Regions from separate parts of the Agarivorans sp. QJM3NY_29 genome, predicted to be linked through region 1. Evidence: predicted binding sites of a transcription regulator. Region 1 holds the regulator's gene; each other region holds the start of a gene.
The links. The regulator sigma-54, encoded in region 1, starts transcription at its own class of promoters, with help from an activator protein. The targets are predictions, from matches to a motif close to GTTGGCACGNNNNTNGNNT.

Region 2: a site for sigma-54 is predicted at 3,949-3,967, ahead of ACRRS0_RS21230 (choice-of-anchor A family protein). Genes of this name have one in related genera too.
Region 3: a site for sigma-54 is predicted at 7,835-7,853, ahead of flgB (flagellar basal body rod protein FlgB). Genes of this name have one in related genera too.

The regions. Positions count from the first base shown of each region.
Region 1 covers NZ_CP194036.2:4,218,783-4,229,122, forward strand. Annotated here, with positions in the region: gene kdsC (3-deoxy-manno-octulosonate-8-phosphatase KdsC) at 1-321, shown strand, start outside; gene lptC (LPS export ABC transporter periplasmic protein LptC) at 318-875, shown strand; gene lptA (lipopolysaccharide transport periplasmic protein LptA) at 838-1,383, shown strand; gene lptB (LPS export ABC transporter ATP-binding protein) at 1,380-2,105, shown strand; gene ACRRS0_RS19060 (RNA polymerase factor sigma-54) at 2,157-3,662, shown strand; gene hpf (ribosome hibernation promoting factor) at 3,689-3,976, shown strand; gene ptsN (PTS IIA-like nitrogen regulatory protein PtsN) at 3,985-4,428, shown strand; gene rapZ (RNase adapter RapZ) at 4,455-5,312, shown strand; gene ACRRS0_RS19080 (HPr family phosphocarrier protein) at 5,299-5,568, shown strand; gene mgtE (magnesium transporter) at 5,806-7,167, shown strand; gene pmbA (metalloprotease PmbA) at 7,345-8,682, opposite strand; gene yjgA (ribosome biogenesis factor YjgA) at 9,057-9,563, shown strand; gene tldD (metalloprotease TldD) at 9,588-10,340, opposite strand, start outside.
Region 2 covers NZ_CP194036.2:4,656,185-4,666,524, reverse strand. Annotated here, with positions in the region: gene ACRRS0_RS21250 (carboxylesterase/lipase family protein) at 1-316, shown strand, start outside; gene ACRRS0_RS21245 (diguanylate cyclase domain-containing protein) at 369-1,907, opposite strand; gene ACRRS0_RS21240 (phosphate/phosphite/phosphonate ABC transporter substrate-binding protein) at 1,908-2,744, opposite strand; gene ACRRS0_RS21235 (GNAT family N-acetyltransferase) at 3,040-3,798, shown strand; gene ACRRS0_RS21230 (choice-of-anchor A family protein) at 4,070-5,026, shown strand; gene ACRRS0_RS21225 (GNAT family N-acetyltransferase) at 5,603-6,112, opposite strand; gene ACRRS0_RS21220 (NAD(+)--dinitrogen-reductase ADP-D-ribosyltransferase) at 6,184-7,014, opposite strand; gene ACRRS0_RS21215 (ADP-ribosylglycohydrolase family protein) at 7,011-7,955, opposite strand; gene ACRRS0_RS21210 (SLC13 family permease) at 8,139-9,494, opposite strand; gene ACRRS0_RS21205 (helix-turn-helix domain-containing protein) at 9,631-10,340, shown strand, end outside.
Region 3 covers NZ_CP194036.2:1,958,046-1,968,385, reverse strand. Annotated here, with positions in the region: gene flgK (flagellar hook-associated protein FlgK) at 1-380, opposite strand, end outside; gene flgJ (flagellar assembly peptidoglycan hydrolase FlgJ) at 386-1,396, opposite strand; gene ACRRS0_RS09065 (flagellar basal body P-ring protein FlgI) at 1,399-2,499, opposite strand; gene flgH (flagellar basal body L-ring protein FlgH) at 2,526-3,200, opposite strand; gene flgG (flagellar basal-body rod protein FlgG) at 3,227-4,015, opposite strand; gene flgF (flagellar basal-body rod protein FlgF) at 4,032-4,778, opposite strand; gene flgE (flagellar hook protein FlgE) at 4,935-6,272, opposite strand; gene ACRRS0_RS09040 (flagellar hook assembly protein FlgD) at 6,303-6,974, opposite strand; gene flgC (flagellar basal body rod protein FlgC) at 6,985-7,404, opposite strand; gene flgB (flagellar basal body rod protein FlgB) at 7,404-7,802, opposite strand; gene ACRRS0_RS09025 (CheR family methyltransferase) at 7,985-8,809, opposite strand; gene ACRRS0_RS09020 (chemotaxis protein CheV) at 8,828-9,739, opposite strand; gene flgA (flagellar basal body P-ring formation chaperone FlgA) at 9,914-10,340, shown strand, end outside.

The DNA of each region.
Region 1 (10,340 bases):
GTCAGCACCCGCATGCAAGCTTTAGGTGTGCAGCATATATTTCAGGGCCAGCAAGATAAAATGCAAGCCTATCGACAATTACAACAAAAGCTAAGCTTAAGCCCCGAATACTGTGCCTATATCGGCGATGACGTGGTCGATGTTCCAGTCATGAATGCCTGTGCCTTAGGGGTTGCTGTATATGACGCCCATCCATTATGTAAACAAGCTGCCAAATTAGTGACTAAAACCGCTGGGGGTTATGGTGCAGTGCGGGAATTATGCGATTTAATTCTTCAGGCACAAGGACAGCTACAAAATGCTCAGGGCATGAGTATATGAATAAACCCACTTGGTTTTTTGCGGTTTTATTTATGGTGGCTTTGGTGCTTTGGCAGCTCAGCCCGTCAGATACCCAACAACTGACCGAAACTCGCGAAATCAATAAACCCAATTTTATTGCCGAACAGCTATACAGTGTTAGTTTTGGCGAACAGGGAAGGCCCCGCTATCGTATTTATGCCGAACAGATGGCGTATTTTGAGCAACTCAAGCACACCACTTTCAGCCAACCAAAAATCTTGGTATATCCCGATCCCAAACAACCTGTATGGCAAATCGTGGCCGATCAAGCTACAGTACAGCAGCAACACACGGTCATGTTAAATGACAATGTAGTAATTAAAAACTTGAGTCGCAGCAAATACGTTCGTGACTTAATTACAGACAGCTTGGAAATCGACCTGCAAAACGAAACCATGCATAGTGATAAACTCGTTACCGTTTATGGCCCATCCTACGAATTATATGGACGCGGAATGAACGGTGATTTAGCCAATGAAATAGTGACTTTATTAAATGATATCGAAGCGGTTTACCACAATCCACAAGAATAAATTAGCCTTTTTAGCAAGCCTGTTACTCATCAGTTGGGGGGCTCAAGCGCTTGAAGACGACTTCAATAAACAAATTGTCGTCGATGCCGACCGTCAACAGGTTAATATCAAAGAAAATCGCGTCACTTTTTATAGTAATGTCGTCGTGACTCAAGGCTCGATAAAAATGCGCGCCGAAGAACTGAGCGTTATCGGAAGTGAGCAAAAAGGCAGCGAAGTGATGATAGCAAAAGGCAAACCAGCCACCTTCTATCAGCTCTTAGATAATGGTAAGCCCATTGAAGCAGAGGCGAACGAAGTGCGTTACGATTTGAAGACTCAAACGCTTACGCTTACTAACAATGCACTGCTGAAGCAAGAAGAAAGCTTAGTCAAAGGTCAAATGATTAAATACAGCATTAACAAACAAGAAATGGTTGCTCAGGGCGACCAAAACAATCGGGTGACCACCATTTTCTTACCCCAACAACTCAACAAAGTTGCCCCCAAGGCCACGCCTCAACCATGAGTACCTTAATTGCAGAAAACCTTGCCAAAAGTTACAAGGGGCGCAAGGTCGTTAAAAACGTGAGTCTCAATGTTGAAACTGGAAAAATTGTCGGTTTATTAGGGCCCAATGGCGCTGGAAAAACCACCACTTTTTATATGGTGGTTGGTTTAGTCCCAAGGGACCAAGGGCGGATCCTAATTGACAACGAAGATCTGTCAAGTACCGCCATGCATACCCGGGCTCGCAAAGGCATAGGTTACCTACCGCAAGAAGCATCTATCTTTCGTCGCCTCTCGGTAGAAAAGAATATTTTAGCGGTCTTAGAAACACGTAAAGACCTCGATAAACAACAACAAATGGGCGCGCTCGATGACTTACTTGAAGAGTTTCATATTGGTCATATTCGCAAGAATTTAGGCATGAGTCTGTCGGGCGGTGAACGTCGCCGAGTAGAAATTGCCCGCGCTCTAGCTGCCGCACCTAAGTTTATTTTGCTTGACGAACCCTTCGCAGGCGTGGATCCTATTTCTGTTATCGATATAAAAAAAATCATTGAACATCTTCGTGATCGCGGTCTGGGTGTATTGATCACCGACCACAATGTAAGAGAAACACTAGATGTTTGTGAGCACGCCTATATCGTTAGCCAAGGCGAACTGATAGCCTCAGGAAAACCTGAGGAGATACTTAAAAATGAGCATGTGAAACGAGTTTATCTCGGTGAACAATTCAAGCTATAGTTAAAGTATGTCCTCAAACGCGATAATAAAAAGAAGGAACAGCGGTAATTAATGAAAGCATCTTTGCAGTTGCGTCTTGGTCAGCAATTAACCATGACCCCCCAGTTACAACAGGCCATACGCTTACTCCAGCTTTCGACGCTGGATCTGCAGCAGGAAATCCAAGAAGCTTTGGAGAGTAATCCTCTGCTAGAAGCAGATGAAGCGCAAGCAAATGACGCAGACTCGGCTGAATTTAAATCAGCCAGCGAGCAAAATAGTGATGCAAACAATAGCCAAACGGAGATCGATAGCAGCCAGATGGAAACTGGCGATGCCATTAGTCAAGATACCGTCGCAGACGATCTTCCGGTTGACTCAACTTGGGATGACATTTACAGCGCGAGTTCGGCTCCTGCCAGCTCTTCATCCGGTAGCAGCAGTGATGACAACGACATGTTGTTTCAAGGTGAAACCGTTGACTCCTTACAAGATCACTTGCTCTGGCAAATGCGCCTCACGCCTTTTAGTGAAATAGACCAAGCGATCGCCCTCGCCATCATCGACGCAGTCGACCAATCAGGTTACCTGACCCAAGATTGTGAGCAATTACTTGAGGGACTACGTTCGATTGAAAATAATGATTTAGATGTCGAGTTAGATGAAATTGAAGCAGTACTTAAACGTATTCAGCACTTCGATCCAGTTGGTATTGCTGCCCGCTCTCTACAGGAATGCTTACTCATCCAATTAAGTCGTTTCAGCGAACAAACACCTTGGCTGAATGAAGCGAAAGACATCGTATCGAATCATATTGACGTATTAGCAAATCGAGATTTTCGTTTATTGGCCCGTAAAACCAAGTTAAAAGAGGAGCAGCTACGCGAAGTGATGCGGCTGATTCACACCTTAGAGCCAAGACCTGGTAATGCCGTCGAACCAAATCAAGCCCAATACGTAATTCCCGATGTCTCGGTGATTAAACGTCAAGGTCGCTGGGTGGTTGAACTCAATCCTGACGCGATGCCAAAACTACGCATCAATTCACATTATGCATCGATGACTAAAACCTCGACCAACGCCAACGATACCCAGTTTATTCGCAGCCATCTGCAAGAAGCAAAATGGTTCATCAAGAGTATTGAAAGCCGTAACGAAACCCTACTGAAAGTCTCTAATTGCATCGTGCATCACCAACAAGCTTTCTTTGAATATGGTGAAGAAGCCATGAAACCGATGGTATTGAATGATGTTGCCGAAGCGGTTGAAATGCATGAATCCACGATCTCTAGGGTCACGACTCAAAAATTCATGCATACCCCTCGCGGGATCTTCGAACTCAAATACTTTTTCTCTAGCCATGTGGCTACCGATGGTGGAGGAGAATGCTCCTCAACAGCCATTCGTGCATTAATTAAGAAACTGGTTGCTGCCGAGAATACCAGTAAACCACTCAGCGATAGTAAAATCGCTGATATTTTGGCAGATCAAGGCATCAAGGTGGCTAGGCGTACGATAGCTAAATATCGTGAGTCATTGGCTATTCCACCTTCTAACCAACGTAAGAGCCTTATTTAAAGGCCACTATAAAGGGGACGACATCTATGCAAATTAACCTTACTGGACACCACGTAGAAATCACTGAGTCTTTGAGAGAATATGTCCACACTAAGTTTACTAAGCTACAACGACGATTCGACCAAATTAATAATGTCCATGTTATTCTCAATGTCGAAAAACTGAATCAGATTGCCGAAGCCACTATACACCTAAATGGTGGTGAATTATTCGCCACTTCAGAACACGCTGATATGTACGCGGCCATCGATAGCCTCATCGATAAGCTCGATCGCCAAGTCATTAAGCATAAAGAAAAACTCACCAAACATTAGTCATAGTAATGCAAATAGATAAAGTACTAAGCTTGGACTGCACCCAAAGTGCAGTCCAATGTTCGTCAAAAAAACGAGCATTGGAATTGATCAGTGAACTAGTTGCGAAGCAACTCGACACCACATCTAAAAGTATATTTGAAAGTTTATTAAATCGTGAACGCATGGGCAGTACTGGCATTGGCCAAGGCATCGCGATCCCTCACGGTAGAATAGGCAATCAATACCATGCGACCGCAGTATTATTACGCTGTACTCCGGCGATTTCCTTTGACGCCATTGACAATCAAGCCGTTGATTTAATATTTGCCTTACTGGTTCCCGAAGACCAATGTCAACAACATCTAAATACTCTCGCTCAAGTTGCTGAAAAACTTAACGATAAGCAAATATGCAAACAACTTCGTACAGCACAAAGTGATGACGAATTATACACGATCATGATAGCCTAAGACTCTAATCGTTATTAGGGGTTATCATGGAACTGATTATCGTTAGCGGGCGCTCCGGTTCAGGTAAAACGGTCGCACTACGAGTATTAGAAGATTTAGGTTATTACTGTGTCGACAATTTACCAGTCGTATTATGGCGTCCTTTAATTGAACACCTAAAAAGACAGTACACCAAAGTCGCCATTAGCATTGATGTGCGAAATTTACCTGATGAACCCTCACCCATCGGTCAACTAATTCGCGATGAAGGCTCTGAGCTTAACCTATTAAGTATTTTTCTCGACGCGAAAGATGATGCGCTGATCCGCCGCTACAGTGAAACTCGGCGGGTTCATCCACTGAGTCAAAACGACATGTCTCTAGCCAAGGCCATAGAATCTGAAACCGCCCTGCTCGCCCCCATTTCTCGCAATGCTGACCTAAGAATAGATACCTCGCGTTTATCCGTACATGAATTGAGTCAGCTCATTCGATCGCGAGTGACCGGAGAACAACAGCAGCAATTAATTATGGTGTTTGAGTCCTTTGGCTTTAAAAATGGCGTACCCAATGATGCCGATTACCTATTTGATGCTCGCTTTTTACCGAACCCGCACTGGCAAGAAGAACTACGACCTTTATGCGGTCTCGATCAAGCGGTTAAAGATTATTTAGCCAAGCAGCCTCTTGTAGAGCAGTACATCCAGCAAATCGCTGATTTATTAGGATCTTGGCTGCCGCATTTAGAAGCCAATAATCGCGCCTATCTGACCATCGCAATTGGTTGTACTGGCGGACAACATCGTAGTGTTTATGTCGCCGAACAACTGGCTGAACACTTTAGTCAAAAACGTAAGGTGCAGCGGCGCCATCGAACTTTGGAACATAAACTTGAAACTCACTAGACAAGTCGTCGTAAAAAACAAACTGGGCTTACACGCTCGCCCAGCCACCAAACTGGTCGAATTGGTACAAGAATTTGAAGCTGAAGTAAGTATTATTGACGGGAAAAAAACCGCTTCGGCTGCCAGCGTGATGGGATTGCTGGTGTTGGCAAGCGCTCAAGGCAATACCCTCACGATAATCTCTGAAGGTAACGATGCAGAGGCTGCTCTCGATGCCATACAACAACTCGTTGAAGCAAACTTCGACGAGGAATAACGCGAATTTATTGATGCAACTGCTACACTAAGTCCTGTTGCATTTTTAGTGAATATTTATATCGTAGCGGACAAGGCAGAGCCTATCGCGTAGAAACAGCACTGATGCAGGTACTCAAGCCGTAAACTGTGACACATGTTACCCAAAGGGTTCCGCTGAAAACCTTTGTACCATCCGCGACAGGTTCACCCGCTCTAAAAGCGTGGTTTAATCTTTACACGACTATAAGGACCGCTTATGCCTGAAGAGATGGAGTTAAATCCTAATCAACACAAACGCCTACAGGAGCTAAACCAAGCGCTCGATAGTGGTATGTTTGTGCATGTTAGGCGAATGCTTCATCAGATGCCGCCTTGTGATGTCGCTCTACTATTAGAATCTAGCCCTCCCGCAGGTCGAAAAGTATTATGGCAACTCACCGATCCGGAAAAGCACGGTGAGATCCTCGAAGAATTAAACGAAGATGTCATGGAAGGGGTACTCCAATTAATGGCCCCCGAAACCCTTGCTGCAGCGACCGAGGGAATGGACACCGATGATATCGCCTACGTGCTTCGCAGCCTACCCGATAGTGTCTATCAAGAGGTGTTGTCGCAAATGGATGGCCAAGACCGCCATCGAGTCGAAGCTGCGCTCGCTTATCCAGAAGACACCGCTGGCAGTATCATGAATACCGACACCATCACCCTGCGGGCAGATGTCAGTATTGATGTTGTATTGCGCTATTTGCGGCTTAGGGGCGAACTTCCTGAGGCAACGGATGCACTTTATGTTGTCGATGAGAATGATTTACTACTCGGCGATATCCCACTATCAACCTTGCTCACCGTTAATCCAAGCGTCAACGTCAGAGAGGTAATGGATAGTAATGCCGAAACCATACCGGTCGCCATGGATGAAGATGACGTGGCTTCCCTGTTTGAACGCCACGACTGGATATCTGCCCCAGTAGTTGATGAACAAGGGCGCTTGTTAGGCCGAATTACCATCGATGATGTGGTGGATATTATTCGTGAGCATGCGGAACACTCGATGATGGGGATGGCGGGGATGGACGATGATGAGGATACCTTCGCCCCGGTCTTAAAAAGTACTCAACGGCGCACCGTCTGGCTAGCGGTGAATCTTTGTACGGCTTTAATTGCAGCGTCGATTAGCAATATGTTTGAATCAACGATTGAACAATTGGCAACGCTAGCGATCTTAATGACTATTGTTCCTAGTATGGGTGGCATCGCTGGCAATCAAACTTTAGCGCTCGTGATCCGGGGGCTTGCGGTGGGCCACATTGGCGAGGGCAACTCTCGCTGGTTGATCGGTAAGGAAGCCGCAATCGGTATGTTAAATGGCTTAATTTGGGCGAGTGTTATTTCGGTAGTGATCACCCTATGGAAAGGTGACTGGACTTTAGGCATTATCATCGCTGGGGCGATGTTCATTAATATGTCCTTAGCCGGATTAGCTGGGGTTAGTATTCCCTTATTAATGAAAAAATTTAATATCGACCCCGCTTTAGCGGGGGGAATGGCCTTAACCACCATCACCGATGTGATGGGCTTGTTCTCCTTTTTAGGTATGGCCACCTTAGTATTAGCTTAAGGCAGGAGTATCTAAATCGAAGCTCCTACTAAATATCAATCAGCCTAAGCGCTGACGAAAAATTTATCTTTGAAGCAAGCTTGAGCTGTATTTTCGGAGAAAACAAAGCGGCATACCACAGGCCGCTGTTAAAATGCTTATCTTAAACAGAAATAGACGCTGAAAGAGCAACAAGTACTAGCTACCCGCAATCTTCATCGAAGAAATCAATATTGAACCGGTTTGAATTGAGCTTTCTTTATCGAAGTCATCCGCAATGGCAACTATATTGGCAAACATCTCTGGCAAGGTACTGGCTACCGTAATCTCATGTACCGGAAAAGCAATTTCACCATTTTCAACCCAATAACCAGCCGCGCCTCGAGAATAATCACCGGTGACCAAATTAACGCCTTGGCCCATCAGCTCTGTCACCAATAAACCGGTTCCCATTTGCTTCAGCAAATCAGCCCGATTTATCCCACTGTGCTGCACTAACCAATTATGGATCCCACCAGCATGACCGGTACTTTGCATGCCCAGTTTACGTGCCGAGTAGCTGGTTAACAAATAGCTCTCTAAACGCCCATCAGCAATAATATGGGTCGCTTTCGGGGCCACGCCTTCGCTATCAAAAGGAGTACTTGATAAGCCTTTTTTAATAAAAGGGTCCTCGTAGATCGACAACCAACTAGGGAACAGCTGACTGCCCAAACTATCGAGTAAAAAAGACGAACGGCGATACAAATTACCACCACTAATCGCCCCCACGAGGTGGCCAAATAAGCCACTCGCGACCTCTTGGTCAAACACCACCGGCACCTCACAAGTCGCTATTTTACGACTACCGAGGCGACCTAAGGTTTTACTAATCGCCTTGTCGGCCAGTTGTTGAATACTGTCTAAATCGGCAAAATCACGCGCCACGCTATAGGCGTAATCACGCTGCATCTCTTTATCACCGGCGATCAACATGCAACTAATGCTATGGCGGCTGGTTGGATAGCCTTCAACAAAACCATGGCTGTTTCCATAAACCTTCACCCCGTAGTGACTATTCACATTCGCCCCGTCACTGGCCTTAATCTGCGAATTGCTCAAAGCTAAGCCTTCACATTGCTTGGCTAATTCAATAAATTTTTCAGGCTCCAATGGGTGAGGATGAAATAATTCTAGATCCGCAATATCTGTTGCTAGTAATGCTTTATCTGCAATCCCTGCCGCTTTATCCGCCGATGTATATTGAGAGATATCATAAGCCGCTTTCACCGCATTGGTGATAGCTTCTGGACTCAGATCTGAGGTTGAGGCACTGCCCTTACAATTCGCCGAATACACCGCAATCCCCAGCGCACCGTCATGATTAAACTCAAGGGTTTCCACTTGTTGATCACGAGTCGCAACACAAATTCCCGTTTGTTTCGAAATCGACACTTCGGCTTCATCCGCGCCAAGTTGTTTTGCTTGCTTAATCGCAAACTCAACAGCTTGTTTTAATTGACTGAGTTCTTGGCTCGATTGTTTTTCAGGGCTCATTTTGATTTTTTAATTTCCATGTATGGCCCTCGGGCCTGTTGAACTATAGCGGTCAATTTTCGTTCGAGATCTTAGGATGTTATCCCAGCTCAAGTGATGCAGCTTAGCATTCTAAGCAAACACCTCGCAACAATAAGTAAACGCCTTACAACAAAGAGTCAAAGGTTTTAGCCAAAGCCATGATCCAGCGTTTATAAGCGCTTACTGCTTGGCACAGAGAGACAAGCTAACAACAGCCAAAGCACCGTTCAAAAATCCACCAGCCAAGTCCCAAATGTAAGCATTAAAGATAAACCCTCTTCACCACAAAACTCATCGAGCGGCCATAGCCAAGAACTGGTAAGATATGCGAAAAGTGCTATGAGTAACAGAAAATGAGTAATGACCCGTCCTTTACAGACGAAGATGAGTGGATTAGTAAATCAGAAATCAAGCGTGAAGCCGATAAACTGAAAAAATTGGGCGTCGAATTAGTGGGTTTAACCAACCCACAAATAGAGTCCATCAGCATGAGCGCAACCTTAAGAGAAGCAATTGCCCTTGCCAAACGCTTGAAAGATAAACGAGAAGCGGCACGCCGCCATATGAATTACATCGGTAAAGTACTAAGAACCGAAGACATTGAAAGCATCAATGCTGGCTTAGATAAGATCCGCAACAAACACATTTATCAAGCACAGGCCCAGTTAGCTCTAGAGAAACGGCGAGAGCAGCTAATAGAAGAAGGGGACCCTGCGATTAATGCCTTAGTCGAAAAAAATCCAGCGTTAGAGCGTCAAAAATTGCGCCAGTTGGTCCGCCAAGCCAAAAAAGAATTAGAGCAGCAAAAACCAGCTAAGGCTCACCAGGACTTGCTTAAATATCTCAAATTACACTCTTAAAAAAAGGGCCAAGGCCCTTTTCATTTATGCAGTGCCACCAACGGTAAGCTGATCAAGTTTCAAACTCGGCTGGCCAACCCCCACAGGAATGCTTTGTCCTTCCTTACCACAGACTCCAACCCCTTGATCCAAACACAGGTCATTCGCCACCATCGACACTTGTTGCATCGCTTCAGGGCCACTACCAATTAAGGTTGCCCCTTTTATTGGCGTAGTAATCTTACCATCTTCAATGAGGTACGCTTCCGAAGCCGAAAAGACAAACTTACCCGAGGTTATATCCACCTGACCTCCGCCAAAATTAGGCGCGTAAATGCCTTTTTTCACCGAAGCGATGAGTTCTTCAGGCTCACTTTCACCACCTAACATATAAGTATTGGTCATGCGAGGAAGCGGCAGATGTGCATAAGACTCTCGGCGTCCATTTCCAGTCGACTGAGTATCCATCAGTTGAGCATTATGCTTATCTTGCATATACCCTTTCAGAACACCGTTTTCAATTAATACATTATATTGCCCAGGCGTACCTTCATCATCAATACTCACCGATCCCCGACGGTTGGCAAGCGTACCATCATCAACAATAGTACATAATGGCGAAGCTACCTGTTGTCCGATACAACCAGAAAATGCCGAAGACCCTTTACGATTAAAGTCACCTTCCAGACCATGTCCCACCGCTTCGTGTAGTAACACACCTGGCCAGCCAGCACCGAGTACTACTGGCATCAGTCCGGCTGGGGCATCCACCGCTTCTAAATTCACTAAAGCTTGGCG
Region 2 (10,340 bases), 440 kb from region 1:
AGTTTGGCATTATAATTTTTCCTGGCGTTCAAAAGCATTTGGTGGTCAGTTAGGGGCCGCCCATTTTGTGGATGTTCCTTTCTCTTTCAATACCTTAGCAACGGATCAAGCCAAAGCGTTTGTTGGTAGTGATGCACCACAATCACTGGCCGATTCGATGCATCGTCAGTGGCTTGATTTTGCGAAAACAGGTCAAGTTAGTTGGAGCCAGTATCAGCTTAATCAACGCTATAGCATGCGTTTTGACGCCCAGTCAAAGCAACAGCGCGATCCAGAAAAGTCGCGACGCCTGTTATGGGATGGCTATTCTTTCTAGCGCTTCGCTTCAAGCTCAAATACCCCACTAAAATAACAGGGGAATTTGAGCGTCAATGCGGGTGTTCAGTATGAGACGGTGAATCTTTTTCGGCAAAAGCATAATTGTTTTTGCCATTAGATTTTACCGTATACATGGCTTCATCGGCTCGATTAATCAGCCTTTCTGCATCTTGAGCATGGTCTGGATACAGTGCGATACCGATGCTGGCTCCGATCTGAAGAGGCTGCTCGTTGAAATGAAAAGGAGCCTTCAAATTGTTAATCAGCTTTTGCGCAATTAATTTGATATCGTCAGGATCGCTAATGTCGCTCAATACCACCATAAACTCATCCCCGCCAATCCGTGCCACGGTATCCATTTCACGTACCGTGGCGCAAAGTCTTTTGCCAACATTCATCAGCACTGCATCACCAGCATCATGACCATAGCTGTCGTTGATTGTTTTAAAACCATCGAGGTCAATAAATAAAACAGCTGCGCATTTTTTGTGACGATGTGCCATCGCGATGGCGGTAGACAACTTTTCCCGACAGAGTCGTCGAGTGGCTAGACCTGTGAGGGCATCATGGTTGGCCATGTGCCGAAGCCGTTCTTCAGCGGATTTTTGCTCGGTGATATCGGTGCGTAACGAGATATAACGTTGCGGCACACCGTGTTCATTTAAAAAGGGGACAATGGTTGAGCTGACCCAATAGTGCTCACCGTTTTTCGTCAAATTACAAATTTCTCCTTGCCACACCTTGCCTTGAGTGATGGTTGACCACATGCTCTTATAAAATTCTGGTGAATGAACTTTTGATTTAATCACTCGGTGAGTTTTGCCGAGCAGTTCTTCTTCAGAATAACCGGATATTTGTAAAAACTTGGTGTTGACGTAGGTGATCCGACCTGAGCGATCTACGGCGCTAATAATAGCATGTTCGTCAAGCGCATTTTTACGGAATGCCAGTTCTTCTACCATGGTTTTAAATGCTTTGCTTAGATCGCCAATTTCGTCTTCCGTTAGTGATGGGAGTGCCGGTCTAAAATCACCTTCGACGACTTTCTGGGTGGCGAGGCTGAGCTTTTTAAGTGGCCTATAGATAATTTTATATTGGCTTAATAGGGCAATGAGTTGGCTTAATAAAACCAAGCCTATCACCATGTTTCTCACCTTATTAATATCCGAGATAACGGTTTGTCGCTTATCACTCCAGTTTACGTCTAACTCAATACGACCTAGATATTTCTCTCCTGAACTTAGTTCATGAACAATATGAATTAGTTGCTTGCTCTGCTTGTCATTTAGCGATGGTTTTACGATGGGGTAATAACGCTTGTTGTTATAGTTATATAGCGCGATGTTCTGCCAGCGAGACTTATAGGTTTCTTCTAAATATTCGAGGTGAACGTATAAAGCGCCCAAGTCTCGTTGTAGTAGGCTCTTGGCAATTGATGATTCTCCCAAAGTGAGCAATTCATAAGTATGTTTCTTATATTCTGTCTTGGCGTTTTCCAATTGCAGCGGGATCCAGTACAACTGAATAATCAGGCTTATCAGAATCAGGCCTATCAAAGGTGGTATCGCGAGCTTTAAATTAATTTTCATCTATTTATTTGGCGCCACATAGAAACGTTCAAGGTCCATTGTTTTGAGTGGTAAATAATCATCTAGGTTTGCCGGTCCTATACTGTTAATAGGGATCTTGGATAATAGTAACAGCCCCTTTTTTGAGCTGCCCATCTCTAATAAAGCATCACGTACTCGCTCTCTTACTTCAATTGGAACTTGAGGTCGTGCAGTAAAGGGGTGAGGCGCTACTTTTGCGGTGCTGTGAATGATGTTTAGTAGTTCTTTATATTGTTTCTTTTGGCGATTCAGGGTTTTTTGCACTCCACCGCCTGCGTCTGCTTCATCTAATAATACATTGAGGTAAACAGAGTCGTGAGTTTTGACATAGCGAGCGTTAAAGTTGAGGTCATATTGGTCTTTCAGTTCTTGTCGCATCAGTAGCGATGCGCCCAGTGCATTAGGCGACGGAAAAACCAAGGTCTTGCCATCTAGTTGTGTAGGGCTTGTGATATTGCTGTCTTTTTTTACAACTAATACGCCATAAAGCTTACGGCCATGATCGCGAACTAAAGGAAGATAACCAGCTTGCTGATTGGCAATCAGCAGGTGGTAAGGATTCATGTAAGCGAAGTCGTATTTGGCAGCGGCCAAGTCTTGCTCGAAATCAGGGATAGAGGTGGAGCCCAACAATTTAAATTTGTAGCCTGTTTTAGCGGTTAGCTGCAGCAGTATTGGATGCCAAATTTGATGCAGTTTATTGGTTTCAAATTGAGGCACAATCCCCACAGAGTAAACTCGCTCTGTTTGCGCTGTGTAACCAGTGGTACTGGTCGTACTTAAAATAAATAAAATAAGGGCAGTCAGTTGCTTCATCGGGCACCTACTTTAATTGGGGGGCATTATCAGCTTATTTTACAATATAGTCACAATGAGTCGTGTCATCGAGATTTCTGGTTATTTCTGGTGAGTATGTCACTTTTGGCAAACAAGATCGTGGCTTCTTGCATGGCTCAACTTATAAACGCTTGTTATGAGTGAGTACCATTATCATGTGTGGTTTTAAGGCGCATGAAAGTGGCGTTTGTGTAGAAAGTGGTCTTTATTTATTGGCGAACCAAGCGCTTGATTGGAGTTAATGGATGAAGGTTAAGGAGCAAGGAGTTGAAAAGTGGAATACATCAGTTTAAGTCCGTCGAATATTGCAACTGAGCATATCTGCTGTGCATTTTCGGATAAAAAGTGTCAACAAAGTTATCAGGCAAAAAAAGACTGGTTAACCCAACAATTTGAGCAAGGCTATGTATTCAAACGCCTCAATCAACGGGCAAAGGTGTTTATTGAATATGGTCCTGCCGAAACCGCATGGTTGCCGATCGTGGCGCCTAATTACTTGGCGCTTGGTTGTTTTTGGGTGTCGGGAAAATATAAAGGCCATGGGCATGGTCTATATCTTTTAAACCAAGCGATTGAAGATGCCAAGCAGCAGGCCAAACTAGGTTTAGTTGCGGTGGCGGGTCGCAACAAAAATCATTTTATGAGCGATAGCAAATGGTTAATTAAACAGGGTTTTGTGGTGAGCGATGAAATTGCGGATGGCTTCGTTTTACTCTGTTTAGCCTTCGACGAGGAGCTGGTACTCCCTAGCTTCGCTGCTCAGCTTAAAAGCCCGGGGCTTGTACCGCAAGGCTGTGTCGTCTATTTTTCTAATCGCTGCCCTTTTGCTGAATATCATGCGACTCAATCTTTAAGAGAAAGTTGTGAAAAACGTCATATTCCATTGACCGTTATTAAGCTTGATACTTGCCAGCAGGCGCAAAACTGCCCTTCTCCGGCAACCATCTTTAGTTTGTTTTACAACGGTCGGTTTGTGACGACAGATATTAGTGCATGTATGGATAGTCGGTTTGACAAATTCATTCAAGCTTAAGCTCGTATCGTATGATGAGGCGAATCTAAAGCTTGTTGCTGAAATGCTAATATTGAGCAGTTGTCGAGTTTTTTTACACATTTGCATCATTCCTCATGTACAGTTTTATTTACTTATTCGTAAGGCATTGAATTAAATGGTTATTTACTTGTTGGCTTAATTTTTGCTTTTGATGCGCAGACTGAGCGGTCGAGAAACCATCGCTTATCACGGTTTCACTTTGAAAACATTGAATAAATTTAGGCGACTTAGCAGTATCAGGAAAAGTTATATGTTTTATGAAAAATTTGGCCAAGCAGCAGTGATCGGTGTTGCCTTATTGTACTCAGCAGCTAGCCAAGCAACGCCTTTAAGTGATTACAATTTAATCCTCACTGGTGACTATCACTACCAAGGTGGAGAAGTCGAAGGACGAACCATTATTGGTGGTGACTTAAATGCCGCTGGGCAATCGCCAACTTTTGCGATTCGTGAAACCACCGTCCCTTTTGAAGATACGGTTACAGTTGCAGGCAATATCAATGCTTCGAATATTAACCTGAATGCTGGTAGCCTGACTTACGGTGGCAACTTAAATGTGAGCAACGTAAACCTAAATGGTGGCGGCTCCAGTGTGCAAAAAGTGACGGCAGGCGAGCAAGCTGCCATGGCCAGTAATATGGCTGGTCTTGAGTCGCAACTACGTGCCGATTCCGCATATTTTTCCGGTTTAACTGCAAATGGTAGCTTTAGCACTAGTCACTTGTCTTATAGTGGTAGCGATGATATGGCGGTATTTAATGTCAACTTCAGTGAGGTGTTTGCCCAAAATAACTCTTTGTCATTAGCGGCTGGCTCGGCTAAAACGGTGGTTATTAACGTAGCCGGCTCTGCGGTATCGGTAGCCGGAGGGGTCAACCTTACCAGCGGTTTTGGGATCTTAGATGATGGCCTGAACATTGGCGCGGCGAATATTTTGTGGAACTTCTACGAAGCAGAAACTATCGATTTTAACAGTATCGCCTTTGTCGGCGCGATATTGGCAATGGATGCCGATTTGGTTGGTGGTGCAGTGTTTGATGGCAGTGTTGCGGCAGAGAGTTTCACCGGTGCCAGAGAATTCCACAATACCGGCTTTAACTGGCAAGAGCCGCAAATTCCTGCGACGGTGAGTGAAGGTTCGAGTTCTATTTTATTTGCCCTTGGCTTAGGCTTTGTGGTGTTATCGCGCCGCCGTAATTGCATCTAAAATCAGCTTTAGCTATTTTCCTGTGCGCCTGTGAACAGCCCCATGCCTTGCATGGGGCTTTTTTAGTGCCATCTCGAACGGTTTGGCGGTGGACTGGCCGCACTTTTTGAGGCGAGTATTAAACGCCTTCAGACGGCCCAATGGTTGTGTTTATCATTTGCTATTTTGCTATTTTGCTATTTTGCTATTTTGCTATTTTGCTATTTTGCAAATTTGAGTATTGACAATGTGATTCACCTATCAGCGCTCGATATTAGTAATATTTTTTTAAAAACAAATGCTTAGTTTCTATCTTGAAGCGTCGTTAACAAGCAATTATATTGAATCAGTTTATGACTGTAGATTATGGCCTCGCGGTCAGAGAGCTTTGCTTCATTGGATGGGAATTGCTGTTTCTCATCTCTAGTTAATACAAAATCTGCTCTGTTCGGAGGCGTTGACTCATATTTTACCGAATTATCAATTTGAGAGTGTGGCGCTGAATATTTTGTTCCTTTTCTTGTTTTTCTGTGGTGACTATTTGCATGCTTGTCTGGGTCCTCTGTGAGTTCATTTCAGGTGGATTTGATGATGGTGTTATGACTTTGGCGACTCAATGACAAAGTTGATCAGACCCGGTCGATGGTATAGATCTACGTCTTGCACGGGTTTCATTCCGATCTTTGTAAGCACGCGTTGGGAGGCAATATTTTCTTGTACAGCAACCCCATAGAGCGCATTGGCTATGTTTTGATTAAAAGCCCATTTTAGGACTGCATGTGCCGATTCAGTCGCATAACCATAACCCCCGCAGGCATGGACCAGGCCCATTCGGATATCGATAAACGCTGGGTTCGGTGCATATTCAAAACCGATAAAGCCGATTTTTTTAGAGGCTTGATGGGTAAGTTCAATAATAAAGGTTCCAAATTGATGCTCTTGCCAATGCTGTATTCGATTTTCTAGATAACTGCGTTGTTGTTGTGTTGAATATGGTTTTTCGTGAGGAAGATATTTAGTTTGCAGCGGACAAGATAAAATCTCTGCAATAATGTCGATGTCGTTTGTATCGGGTTTTCTTAGTTTTAATTGTTTGGTTTTAATCATTGAATGCTCCAAATAGCAATATACTTAGACCAACGTGCATCACTCATTGATATTCTGTCAACTGCTGGTCTTTAAAACTTGAAAGGTTCGACGCGATATAAGCCACCCAAGACCATGAATTCTTGCTCGCCTTGCAGGCTGCGGGGCAGTAGCGACTCGAAACAGACGATTTTGCTCAAAGGCACCTGCACCGCAAACACTTTTGAGCCGAAGCGTAATGCCGCCTCGGGATCGGCGGTGAAGGAGCTGAGGTTATTGAACAGTTTTACCGCTTGTCCTTCGAGGTGATATTCCGGCAAGGCGGTGCAACCTCGATAGAGGCTGAGGTGCTCGCCATTGGGGTGACGCAGCCGCAGCTCCTGTTGGCAAAAGCAGTAGAGTAGATCTAACTGGTCATAGAGTTCATTGGTATTGTAGGTCGCTTGGCTACACTGTTGGCGAAAGCGCAAATAGGCCGGGCCGTCTGGATCGGCCAGCGTTTCATGGTGAAAACAAGTGAGCAGGCCAAAGCGTGACTCCACCCAGCTGCGCCACGCCGCTCCCTGTTGATTATCGGAGTCAAATAACCACCCCAGCAATAGCCGTCGATAGTTGACCTTCGGCCGCGGCGGAGGTTGGTCGTTTGGGTTTGCTTGGCTGCGCCCCTGCGCTAAGTTAAAGCGAAAATTCATAAAGTCTTTAAACTGTGCGGCGCGTTGTTCGGCAGTTTCGGCCCGCTTTACACCCGTAAATAATTTTGGATACCAGGTGCTAATTAAATCCAGTTGCAAGGGGATCGGCTGTTGCTGATAGGCCAAGCTGGCCAGTAACCAGGAAGGCAGATTGCAATGATTCAGCGGCAGGCAGATCTGCTGCAATAATTGCGTTTCGCTGGCGCTGGGGCTGTAGAGCTGCGAATTCATCGGGCTGCGATGACGTGTTCTGGCTGGTTTTGTGAAGCCGCGAACAGCCCATCGGCCAAGCTGGCAATCTGTTGGTGTTGATGCAAGGCCTGCCGCCAGTCCTGACGAATATTTTGATGGCCGTAATAAGCCCCAGCTAACTGACCGGCAATGGCGGCGGTGGTATCGGCATCGTTGCCCAAGTTGGCCGCCGCCAGCACGCAGGATTCAAAATCGTCACTATTGATAAAACACCACAGTGCCGATTCGAGGCTCTCAATCACATAGCCACTGCCGGTTAGCGCAGCGTAAGGTTTTTCGAGAAACTCACCCGCCTTGATGCGGCTTATTTCATCGCTTTGTGGGGTGTAGGCGATGTGATGAAAACTCTGTTTGTCGCCACCTTCAATCAAGCTCAGTAATAGCAGCGATAAATAGCGACAGGCATCGATGCATAGCGGTGAGGCATGAGTGGTGCGTGAGCTTTCGCCGCCATAATGAACCGCTGCAAGTGGCTGTTGCTGGTAAAAAATCGGGATCGGCGCTAGGCGCATGATCGAACCATTGCCAGAGCTCCAGCGTGCCTTGGAGCCAGCAAAGACTTGGCCGGTTTTTTGATAACGGCGCAGGGCGGAGGAGACCGTCACCCCTACATCAAAGCAAACACCAATACTACTCATGTAGCCTTTATCCAGCCAATTGCAGTAGCGCTGCATTTGATCGCCTGGGTCAAACCCCTCACTTTCCAGTAAGCTATGTCCGAGGCACAGAGCCATCGAGGTATCGTCGGTCCAGTGGCCCTTCTTTAAACAAAAGTGACCGCCACCCACCATATCGGTGAGGGGTTTAAAGCTCCCTGGGGTCTGAAACTCGAGGGTGGTGCCAATGGCATCCCCTACCGCTAGACCAACCAGGCATCCCCTGGACTTATCCTGAGCGAGATTCTCGTAGGGTACAGGCATAACAGCTCCCTTGTGTATGCTGATGCTTTAACTTAAACCTTATTGTCTGAGTTGTCATGAGTTGACGCTAATTCCTTTTATATTTTGTGGGTTTATTTCAAGCTGATGCCAAGGCCTTGCTCAGTGCCAAACCGTGGTTCAGAGCGCGCGTGGCTTATTTGCCTGCAGCTATCACTCGCCGGTCTAAGCTATCCAGCCTAGTAGTCTCCACCACAAATAGTCCAGAGGCATCAGTACCACAATGGTCAGTAATGCCAGTGGAAGGGTTATTTTAAGCAGATCGGCCAGGCGCTCGCCAGACAGCTGCATCGCGACGATTAAAGGTGCAACCTGGTAAGGGAACAGCACCGTTGAGAAACCAATCACTTGGGTCATTAATACCGCGGGTAGGCTAAAGCCGGTGGCCTCAGCAAAATTTGCTGCCATCGGAGAGAGCACCGTTGGTACTCCGGGAATGGTGGTAATGAGTCCGGTAAAGGTCGAAATCAGTGATAGTGACATAAAGTTTAAGAAAGTATTTTCTACGGTGTTGGGTAGTAAGTGACTAAAAGCCTGCCCGACATATTCACCCAGCCCGGATGCGTTCACCAAAGCGCCTAAACCCAAGGCTGCGGCAACAAAGATGACGGTGCCAAAGTCGATGGCGCTGTTAAAGGACTTCGCCGCCAGCACGCCCCATTTGGGCATCAGTAAGATAATCGCGGTCACTAGACCGACCCAGGCAGGATTTACCCCATGTAGTGAGTCGCTGATCCAGAACAACAAGGTAATACCCAAAATAATGCCAACTCGTTTTTGAATTTTACTATCAAATGGTTCATCTGGTTTGGGCGAATGCTTTCCCGTGGCGGATGAAATTTTTGCCGGAAAGATCCACAGGACCAGCAATACGATCAATAGCGACTTCAGGATCCCCAAGACAGGAAAATGCAACAGTAGGTATTCGGTATAGTGATAGTGAATGTTAAACAGGGTTTCGCTCGAGCCCGCCAAAATCATGTTGGGAATGTTGGACGGTAAGATTGCAAAGCTTGGCATATTACAAGCTAGCGCCAGTGCAGTAGCGATCCCGCGACGCCCGTTGCTGCCTAGGCTAAAGCCCACCTGTTCGGCCAATGCCATACCGATTGGAATTAATACCACCGAACGCCCAACAGAAGAGGGCATCACAAAGCCCAGCAACATCGCACTGGCGACCAGGCCGCCGATCAAGCGAGGATAACTGGCGGTTAAATAGGGAGCAATGCTGAAGGCGAGCTTTTTACCCAAACCGGAAACGGAGATCGCAGAACCAATAATAAAGCCTGAGATAATCAACCACACCGCAGTTGAGCCAAATCCAGAGAACAAGATGTTGGGTGCGATGAGTTTAAATACTGCAACTAAAGCAAAAAATAGCAAACCGGTGAGGAAAGGGGGGAGTGCACCAGTGCTCCAAAAGATCAGAGTAATGAAGACCACCGCGGCGCTATGCGAAAATCCATCTGCATGACCCTCGATAGGAAACAGCGTGAACCATAGGGCGAGAGCTAATGCCATCAATAGAATCACATTTTTAAAGTTGAGTTTGCTGTCCATATCGTTCGCTTCTCCTGAAAGAGTGAAAAAAGACTTGAAATGATTGTGCTTGCCTTTCTAAGATAGCGAATCCTCTTTGTCGTTTTAAGGTGTAAATATGACAAAACCTATTCCTAATGCGACAATGTTGCCGCCTAGCGACATCGCATTCACGATTGATGCGAGCCGACCAGTATTAAGCAATGGCCGAGATATGCTCGCCGAAGTCAATATTTCACCGCATTCCCATCCGCGAGGCCAACTATTGTGGGCCATGGAAGGGGTATTGCGAGTGACCAGCGAACAAGCCGTGTGGGTGGTGCCGTCGACTCATTCGGTTTGGATCCCGATGAATACCTATCATCAGGTGAGTAGTGAAACTGCTGTTCAAATTCGTAATCTGTACATCGACCCGTCATTTCCTATTCGCCAACATGAACAAGCGGTGGTGATGTTAAGCATGAGTCCCTTGATGCGCGAAATTGTGCTGCGACTTAATCAAGATCCTCCAAGCATGAACCAAACGAGTATCCAGCGTTTGGGACTGGTGGCGATTGACGAGCTGGAGAATTTACCGGCCTTTGAAGTGCGGATCCCGGCTGGCAATGACCCGCGATTGGCGAAACTGATCCATCATATGGTGCAAAATCCCAATCAGAATTTACCCTTGTTAGACTTAGCAAAATCAGTGGGCGCGAGTGTGCGCACCATCGAACGTTTATTTAAAGCCGAAACCGGGATGACTTTTCGCCAATGGCGCAGCCGCTTTCGTTTGATGAACTCACTGGAGCTCTTGAGCCGAGGGGAAAGCTCCAGCTTGGTTGCACA
Region 3 (10,340 bases), 2.3 Mb from region 1:
AAGGCTAGTTCTCGGGTTGATAACGCAGTCGGATTATCGGTGGTCGCATGCAACTGAGTAAACATATCATCAAATTTCGAACTAAGAGATAAGGCATCATCACTCACAATGGCATCAATTTGACTCACCGAATCTAAATAGGCATTGCGGTTTGCCAAGGTTGAGGTATCGCGGAACATTTGTGCCTGAGCAAAACCATTGAGTACCCGAGAAGTATTTCCATCTCTCACGCCTCCCAAGGTATCGGCGGTAAAAAAAGTTCGCTGTAGGCTATAGCCTGGGGTATTCACATTGGCAATATTACTACCGGTGGTCATCAGCAAACGCTGATGGGCAGCAAGCCCAGACGAACCAATGGTGAGTAAGTCATTCATTGCCATGCTATCTACTCCCCTTCAACCAAGGTGTTACGATAATCATCAAAATGCTGACCATCCAAAATTTGACTAATTTTACTCGCATATTGAGGGTCGGTCGCATAACCGGCGGCTTGTAACTCACGCGCATACTGCTTAGCATCCATACCATTGGCTAAGGCTTGCTGATAACGAGGGCCATCGATAAAAGATAAATAATCTTTCACACTGGCTTCATAGGAATCATAAGCACGAAACGCAGCGCGCTCTTGTCTAGCTTGCCCATCCCTAAACTCCAAAGTGTTTACCATTGCCTTATCTCCCTGCCAGCGCCTATCTGCTTTAATTCCAAATAGGTTATAGCTACTTGTTCCATCATGATTGGTGATCACTTTTTTACCCCAGCCAGATTCTAAAGCCGCCTGTGCAACAATCGCCATTGGCTCCACCCCTTTATCCACAGCCAGTTTTTTAGCAAGCGGCAATAGGGTTTCAATAAATTCTTTCGGCGTGGCAAATGTTTGCCGTTCCGATGACTCCGAACCCGTTTGACTCGAGTCTATATCCAGATTAGCGTGAGTTTTCTCTAAAGTTTCACTACTTGCTGCCGTTACATGAGTCGATATAGCAATATCCTTGCCAAGTGCTGAAGGCTGCTCAAGCGAGCGAGTCGTTAAATCAATCTCCTGGCCCCCTCGTAATACCGAGGCAGGCGTAATATTTGCGGCCGAGGGGTTAAGTTGCGCAACGATAAGATCCGCTAAACCTAGAGCGCCAGAAGACGATAATTCCAAGGCCATTTGGCTATCATGCATGTCTCGGTAGGTTTGGGTATGTCGATTATTCAGTGGTGAATCGCTTTCAAACGCGGCATTACTTTTACGCATCTGTTTTAACAGCATCTGCATAAACAATGCTTCAAACTGGTTTGCAACCTGTTTTAAGGCCTTGTTCGGATCCTTCTGAGCTGCACTTCTGAGCTCATCCAAACTGGCCAAGTCATTGTAGTTTGCACTTTGTTTGACTGCGTCCATTGCCATGATTAAATCACCAATAACTCGCCTTGAATGGCACCAGCTTGCTTCAGCGCCTCCAGAATGGAGACCAAATCACCAGGCGCAACCCCCACCCGATTAACCGCTCGAACCAAATCATCTAATGATGCACCGGTGTCAAAGTTAAACATCCGAGAATCTTCTTGAGTCACCTCAATGTTACTCGCTGTCGTTTCTACCGTTTCGCCATCAGACAATGCATTTGGCTGCGAAATAACCGGGGTCTCAGATATTTTCACCGTCAGCCCACCATGAGTGATGGCAGCCGGTAATAAGCGCACATCTTTACCAATTACAATGGTACCAGTACGTGAATTGACAATAATTTTGGCTGACTCTGATGCGGGTTCAAAAGTAAGATTTTCTAAAGTTGATAAATAGGCGACTCGTTGCCCAGGATCTCGAGGCGCGAAAACCTGTACCGAAGATGCATCCATCGGTGTCGCCGTATTAGGCCCAACCAAACTATTAATGGTATCGGCAAGACGTTTCGCGCTAGTAAAATCAGAACGTTTCAGATTAAAAGTGATGGTATCACCACTCATAAATGGCGAAGGCACTGCTCGTTCAACAATCGCACCATTGGGAATACGCCCAACCGTTGGAGTATTAGAGATCACCTTGGAGCCATCCGCACCTTCAGCGCCAAAACCACCAACAATAAGACTGCCTTGAGCCAAGGCATACACTTCACCATCGGCCCCCTTTAAAAAAGTCTGAATCAATGCGCCGCCACGTAAGCTCTTCGCTTCACCAATCGCAGATACCGTGATATCAATGGTCTGCCCCGGTTTCACAAAAGCGGGAAGCTCTGCATATACAGCAACTGGCGCGACATTTTTAATTTTTAAATTTGTGCCCGCAGGCAATACAATGCCAAAGTTGCGTAACATCGTCGCAAATGATTGCTTAGCAAATTCACTATTCTTTTCACCAGTGCCAGGTAAACCAACCACCAAGCCATAGCCCGTGAGTTGGTTGGCTCGCACACCTGCGACATCGGCGACATCTTTTAGTCGCGCAGCACTCACGGTGTTTGCCAACAAACACAAAGCGATACTGAACATCATAATGCTGCGTTTAAACATGGGACGACTCCTCGAGCTAACGACGCTTAAAACGGCCATACAGGACTATTAAAGAACTTAGACAACCAACCTTGTTCGGTCGTATTGGCAAAATCACCAGTACCACCATATTGAATTCTCGCATTGGCAATACGTAATGAAGGAATGGTATTGTCTGGTGACACATCATCGGAACGAATAATCCCGGTTAAGCGAATATATTCATTGCCATTATTAAGCATCAGCCACTTCTCACCACTAATGAGCATGTTGCCATTGGCCAATACTTTGACCACATTCACTGAGATATTACCCGCTAAACTGTTGCTCTGAGCGGCATCTGCTTCCCCAGTAAAGGCACTATTTTGAGTTAAGCCAAGCTCAATTGGGTTGCCACCAATGGTTGCCACCCCGCCCGGTACGGTAATTGGATTGAGATTGAAATTTTTATCTTTGGCTAAATCATTACTAGCCGACTTACTTGCTTGAGTTCGTTCTGCAAGGTTAACCACAATAATATCACCAACGCGATGGGCTTTTTTGTCTGCATATAGGTTATTTGCAACAGCTTCAGCGAATAACGAACCAGTCACGCGCGCTTCTATTGCAACTTCTTCTGGATAAACAGGTGCATAAGTCGGGTCATCGGGAACCACGGCATGATTGACGCTTGCACATCCCACCATCGTTATACTCATCAACGCTACGACTAATCTATACATCAGTCATCCCTCTCTCTGATCTGTGTTTACAATTGTTGAGTTGCAAAACTTAACATTTGATCGACGGTAGATATAACCTTTGAGTTCATCTCATAAACACGCTGTGCTTCAATCAAATTCACCAACTCTTCGGTAACATTAACATTGGATGTTTCTAAGGCTCCTTGGCGAATAGAACCAAGGCCATTTTCGGAAGCAATCCCATTTTGCGGTGCACCACTGGCACCAGTTTCTAAATATAAGTTCTGACCTTGAGGCTCTAAGCCCGAAGGATTCACAAAGTCACTCAGGGTAATTTGGCCAATTACCTGACTATCGGTTTGACCGGGCAAGCGAACACTCACTTCACCATCTTCACCCACCGTAAAACTTTGTGCATCGGCTGGTACTTGGATTTCGGGTTGCAGCGGATAACCAGATCCCGGAGTCACTATCGTGCCTTCGTCATTCAAACTAAATTGACCATTACGAGTGTAAGCAGTCGTGCCATCAGGCATTAATACTTCGAAAAAGCCACGACCGTCGATCATCATGTCAAAGGAATTGTCCGTGGTTTGCACATTACCTTGATCATGATTCTTTTGGGTGGCAATCACCTTTGCGCCAGCGCCAATCATTAGACCGGAAGGCATTTTGGTGTTTTGTGAAGAACGCCCGCCAGGCTGATTCACAGTTTGATAAAGTAAATCTTCAAACACCGCTCGGCTTTTTTTATAACCAATAGTACTGGCGTTAGCGAGGTTATTAGAAATAACCGATACATTGGTTTGCTGGGCATCTAAGCCAGTTTTACTGATCCATAATGCGGGATGCATAGTACACTCCTTATTGCTAGCTTAAGCGCAACAAACTGTTAGTCGCTTTTTCGTTTTCTTCAGCAGTTTTCATCATTTTTATTTGCATTTCGAATTGGCGTTGCATGCTAATCATATGAGTCATCTCTTGGACTGGATTTACATTACTGCCTTCTAATGCACCTTTAGTCAGTTCAACCGTAGCGTCTGGTTGGTATACAGCACCTGTGGTACTTCTAAATAAACCATCACCGCCTTTGCTTAAATCTCCAGCAAAAGGCTTACTCAATTTGATTCGGTTAACTTCTTCCAGGGCATCACCTGGCGCACCTTCAGGTCGTATTTCGATGGTGCCATCTTCGCTAATTTCAAGCTTTTCAACAGGTAAAGGGATAATAATCGGTGCATTTTGATTACCTAACACCGGCTGACCTTGCATGGTTTGTAGAACCCCTGCTGCCGAGATCGTAAAGTTGCCATTTCTAGACAATGCTTCTTGACCATCTTTATCTTGAACCGAAATCCAACCTTCTCCCTGAATCGCAACATCTAAATCACGACCCGTGGTTTTTAACATACCGTTGGCAAAATTTTGACTAGGGGTCTCAGTCATGGCAAATACTCGCGACGGTAAACCAGGGCCAAATGCCTGCATCGCTCGTGCGTTTTCTAGATCGGCTTTAAAGCCAGTCGTGTTCGCATTCGCTAGATTATTGCCTCGCACCGCGAGCGACTGCATATTTTGTTTTGCGCCGGTCATCGATATATAAAGTAATTGGTCCATCTTATTCCCTTCGTCAAATAGCTGACTCATGAGAAATAGAGCAATTATGGTGCCAAACAATAAAAACTTATAACAAAGCCAATAAAAAACCATATAAATCAAGTAAATAAAAAGGCAGCGAAGGCTGCCTTTTTATTATTATGTCATCCGATATGATTATCGAATTTGAATAATAGTTTGCTGTAGAGTTGAATTCACTTCCAGTGCTCGAGAGTTCGCTTGGAAGTTTCGTTGCGCACTAATTAAGTTAACTAACTGTTCAGTGAGGTTCACGTTGGCTTGTTCTAAGGAAGCCGAGTTAATTTTACCAAAAGTGCCAGAGTTACCTTCACCTGCAATCGCTTCACCACTTAATTGTGTTTGTTGCCAGGATGTATCACCGATTTGTGATAAGCCCTGATTGTTCGCAAACTTAGCCACTGAAACTTTAGCAATATTCGAAGTTTGACCATTACTATAAGACGCAACCACTAAACCGTCAGGCCCAATATCAATCCCAGTTAATTTACCAACTGTCGATCCATCCTGCGAAAGACTAGACACTTCGAAAGCTGCGTTATACTGAGTCGGTCCGTTCAAATTAAAGATAAGCGTTTGCGTAGAATCTACCGAACCCGTCGCCGCATCCCAAACCCCACCAGGGCCATTTGGTGGCGCAGTTCCTAAAGCGACCGTTTCAATAACCGCAGGCACTGTTGATGCTAAGGCCCCCGTACTATCAAATGTTAAAGTAGCCGAAGCCGGAATCGTCGCGTTGGTATTACCCGCGTTTGGCACATGAGCAGTGCCTCCACTCACGTCGGTCGGTTCACCATCAACATAGATCAACTTATGCCAAGTATTTGCCACAGAGGAATCTTTTACAAAGAAGGTTTCCGCAACATGAGACCCACCCTGAGAATCGTACACAGTCACCGAAGTTGCTGAGGTATAAGTATTACTATCAGAAGGATCGAAGTCACCAATATCATGAGTCGTGCCACTAGAGGGCAAGTTAAAGCTCATATTGACTTCACTGGTTTGGGTCGGTGTACCAACTTCAGCGCTGATCTGAATGGCGTTTGTCGCCGCCATACTCACTGCCGAAGGAGTACCACTGTTATTAACCGTATATCCCTGTAAATACTGGCCTTGCGAATTCACAATAAAGTTATCCGCATTTAATTTGAAGGCACCAGCACGCGTAAATTCGCGAGTCTGGGTAGTCAAATCAGCAGCCGTAACAAAAAAACCTTCTCCACTAATCGCTAAATCCAAAGCATTCTGGGTAAAGTTCAAACTTCCCTGGTGGAACTGCTGTGCAACATCCACCGTTTTGGTTCCGTTACCCACTGCAGTACGAGCATTTGAGAAAATCGATGTTGCATACACATCGGCAAACTCTGCCCGCGACTCTTTAAAACCAACGGTATTGACGTTCGCAATGTTATTCGCGGTTACGTCAAGATCCTTTTGCGAGGCATTGATGCCGCTCAACGCGATATTAAATGACATCTCTCAATCTCCTATCGTTTATATACTTTACTAGGCTTTGGCAACTTCAAGGACATCGCTCATCGCGATACCACCCAAACCTTCTAAATTGACGACTACGCCAGATGTACCACCAGCCAAACTTACACTACTTACATTCGCGAAAGTTGCGGTGGGTAAACTGATCTCTTTACCGCCCTGAACGCCATTTACTTTGACGTTATATTTTCCATCTGGCATTTGATTCCCGTTGGAATCAGTACCGTCCCAAGAGAAGTTCATATTGCCACTCCCCTCACCTAAATCGATAACTGTAACGACTTCTCCAGCTTCATTTTCAATCGTCACTTTAACATTGGTCGTTGCAGCGCCTGTCACCGCTACCCCTTCAAAACCACTGCCCGTATTGTGGGCATAGTCCAAGGGTACCAATACTTTTTGCCCCACTAGCGTTGAGGCTTGCAAAGCTGCAGACGAATTCATAATCGAGTTCATCGTGTCAAATTTGGTTCCCAGCTCGGCGATACCTTCAGAAGTCTGGAAGGAAGCCATTTGCGCGATCATTTCAGCGTTATCAACTGGCTTACTCGGATCTTGATATTGCAACTGGGTGGTCAATAGCGCGAAAAAGTCTTCCTGCCCTAATGACTGATTATTATTACTTTCCGGAACAATCGACTCAGGTTGCCAACGGTTACCTTGTAGTGGATCAATAGTAGACACGACCTACTCCTTAACTTTTACCCAGATTGAGAGTGCTATTTAGCATTTGCTTCGCAGCTTCAGTGACCTGCACATTCGCTTGATAGGAGCGCGAGGCACTCATCATATCGGCCATTTCTTCAATCACATTAACATTTGGTTTAAAGATATAACCATCTTCATTCGCCATGGGATGTTCTGGGTAATACTCTTTACGCAAAGGGGCATCCGACTCGACAATACCAGCAACTTTAACTTTTGCCGACTCGCCTTGAGCGTTACCCGCACGTTCTAACTCTGCAGCAAACACTGGCTTTCGAGCACGATAGGTTTGGTCAATACTAGAGCTGATGCTGTCAGCATTCGCCAAATTACTGGCGGTAGTATTCAATCTCACCGACTGGGCCTTCATCGCTGAAGCCGAGATATCAAACACGTTGAAGAAACTCATTATTGACCTCCTTTAATCGCATTACGTAAACCAGAAAATTTACTAGACAAAAAGCCGATACCAGCTTGGTATTCCAGACCATTTTGCATAAAATCTGCTTTTTCTTGCTGTATATCGACGGTGTTACCATCGCCCGTGTCGGGCTGGTTAGGGATGCGAAAACCTAATTCTGAAAATTGGCTGCTACCACCGCCCATATGACGATCATTGGTAAGCTGCATGCCACTGTGCTGTCCAGCCTTCGCGGCTGCAAAAGCCTTATTAAAGTCAATATCCTGTGCTTTATAATTAGGTGTATCGGCATTAGCGATATTACTCGCGAGAACCTCAGACCGCCGAGCTCTTACCCCAACCGTATACTGATGAACACCTAATGCTTTATCGAAAGTTATTGCCATACACACCTCTTCGCACAATTACAAATGGAAAAATGCAAAAGCTGTGCCAGTGTTTTTTTGACGTTGGGAATACAGAGTAAATAGGAAAGTAAAGCCTGAGTAAGGCGAAGCACTGAATACTTAAGGACCTTTAGCGGCAAAAAGCGGCAAGAGTTGCCTATTCTGCCGCTCTATCGTTGAAACTATTTCAGTTGATATACAATGCCGGGATTACATCGCAACATATTAAATCGATCGGTTAAACCAGTAATTGACTCGGAAGCGCCCAGCATCAAATAGCCATTAGGATTTAAAGCCTGAGCAAATTGATTCAAAATCTTAGATTTTACTTCAGCGTTAAAATAGATAAGCACATTTCGACAGAAAATAATGTCAAACTTACCCATTAATGAATAACTATCGAGTAAATTTAGGGGGCGAAAATTGACATTTTTTCTAACTTTGTCATTCACTCGAAAACGACCGTCACCGCTGGCTTCAAAAAATTGACGTTTACGTTCAGGCGATAAACCACGCGCTAAAGCTAAAGAATCGTATTCTCCACGCTTACAATGTTCCAGCATTGACGGCGAAATATCGGTCCCAACCACCTGAACACCCATCGATAAAGCACCTGGCTTTCTCGCTTGATACTCAAGAGCGGTCATCATGATTGAATAAGGTTCTTGTCCCGATGAACTAGCCGCCGACCAAATTTTAACTGGTCGAGTGAGTTTTTGGAATTCAGGAAAAAGCTTATCTCCCAATAACTGAAAAGGATAAGTATCACGAAACCATAAGGTTTCGTTGGTTGTCATCGCATCGACCACCGAAGCACGGAGATCTCGCTCGCGTAAACTCATCGCTTTTTGAACCAACTCGGTTAAACTTGCGATAGAGTACTGAGCCATTAGCGGAGACAGACGACTTTTCACTAAATACTGTTTGTTATCGCCTAATACAATTCCACATTGCTTCTCTAAAAAGCCACAGAACTGTTTATATACATCGTCAGTGATTGTTCTCACAAATGCGTCCACACTCTTCTATAACGATTGACGAACAGCCGCAGCCAACTCGTCAGGATTAAATTTAGCAACGAAGGCATTAGCACCAACTTTATTTACCATCGCCTGATTGAATACTCCACTGAGCGAAGTATGTAAGATTATATGTAAATTCTTTAAGTCTGGATGAGAGCGCACTTCAGCTGTCAGCGTGTAACCATCCATCTCTGGCATTTCGATATCAGAAATAACTAACGCTATTTGATCAGTAATCGGCCCATCTTTTGCCATATTCACCAATAATTCATAAGCTTCACGCCCATCTTGGCAAAGAAGTGCCTCAACCCCCAAAGATGTCACCGCTTTTTTCACCTGATTACGCGCCACCGATGAATCGTCAACCACTAATACTTTTTTATCATTTTTAACATTTTCGGTTGCTTCATCCACGATCGTCTGGCTAACCGTGGTGCTTACCGGAGAAATTTCGTCCAAGATTTTTTCGACATCCAAAATAGAAACTAACTCTTTTTCTACTTCGGTAACCGCGGTCAGATAGTTAAATTTACCAGCTCCTTTTGGTGGTGGCAGAATATCTTCCCAATTCATATTGACAATTCTTTCAACTGAGCCCACTAAAAAGCCTTGGACCGAACGGTTATACTCAGAAATAATAATAAAACACTTAGAAAGATCTTCGATAGGTCGGCCGCCAGTCGCTGAACTTAAGTCGATAACGGAAATGGTTTGACCTCGAATATGTGCCACACCGCGGATCACAGGATTAAGCTTAGGTAATGCCGTTAGCGGAGGACATTGTAATACCTCTTTGACTTTAAAAACATTAATACCGTAGCGCTGAGAACCATTTAACCTAAACAACAACAATTCTAGGCGATTTTGCCCAACCAACTGAGTCCGTTGGTTTACCGAATCTAAAATACCCGCCATACGTTTGTCACTCCTTAGACCTAGAAAAGGGCATTAACTTTGCTTACCCCTGTATACTAATACTTAATCTTACTTAATAGCCGTTTTTTTGACGCTGTTTAACCTAGTGCCAACTTGTTAAGCATAGACAAAAAAGCCAATTGTTACTTTGCTTTAATCGGTATCATATAAGAAATGCTAAAAAAATTTATCACCGCGTTACTATTAATTTTCTTTAGTCTTATAGCTCACACTAGCGAGTTACACCAGCAGCTGGAACAATCAGCTATCAATTTTGTCGACTCTCACATCACTCACCAGCCCGATCAAAAAATTGAGTTAACCGCTAATCAATTGGATGAACGCATCGCTATACCTAACTGCCCTAGTGGCTTTAGCTACAGCTTAGCAAACGGTGAGATAAGGCGTAATACTAGTGTTCTCGTCAGTTGCACAGACGAAACCAATTGGCGATTATACATCCCTGTCAGAAAACAAGTATTATTATTGGTTGTGATTGCCAACGGTCCTCTTCAACAAGGAGCCGTACTGACTAAACAACACTTAAGTCTATCTTATTTACCGGAAAATCGCTTACGCGGAAACTACTTTACCGAACTTA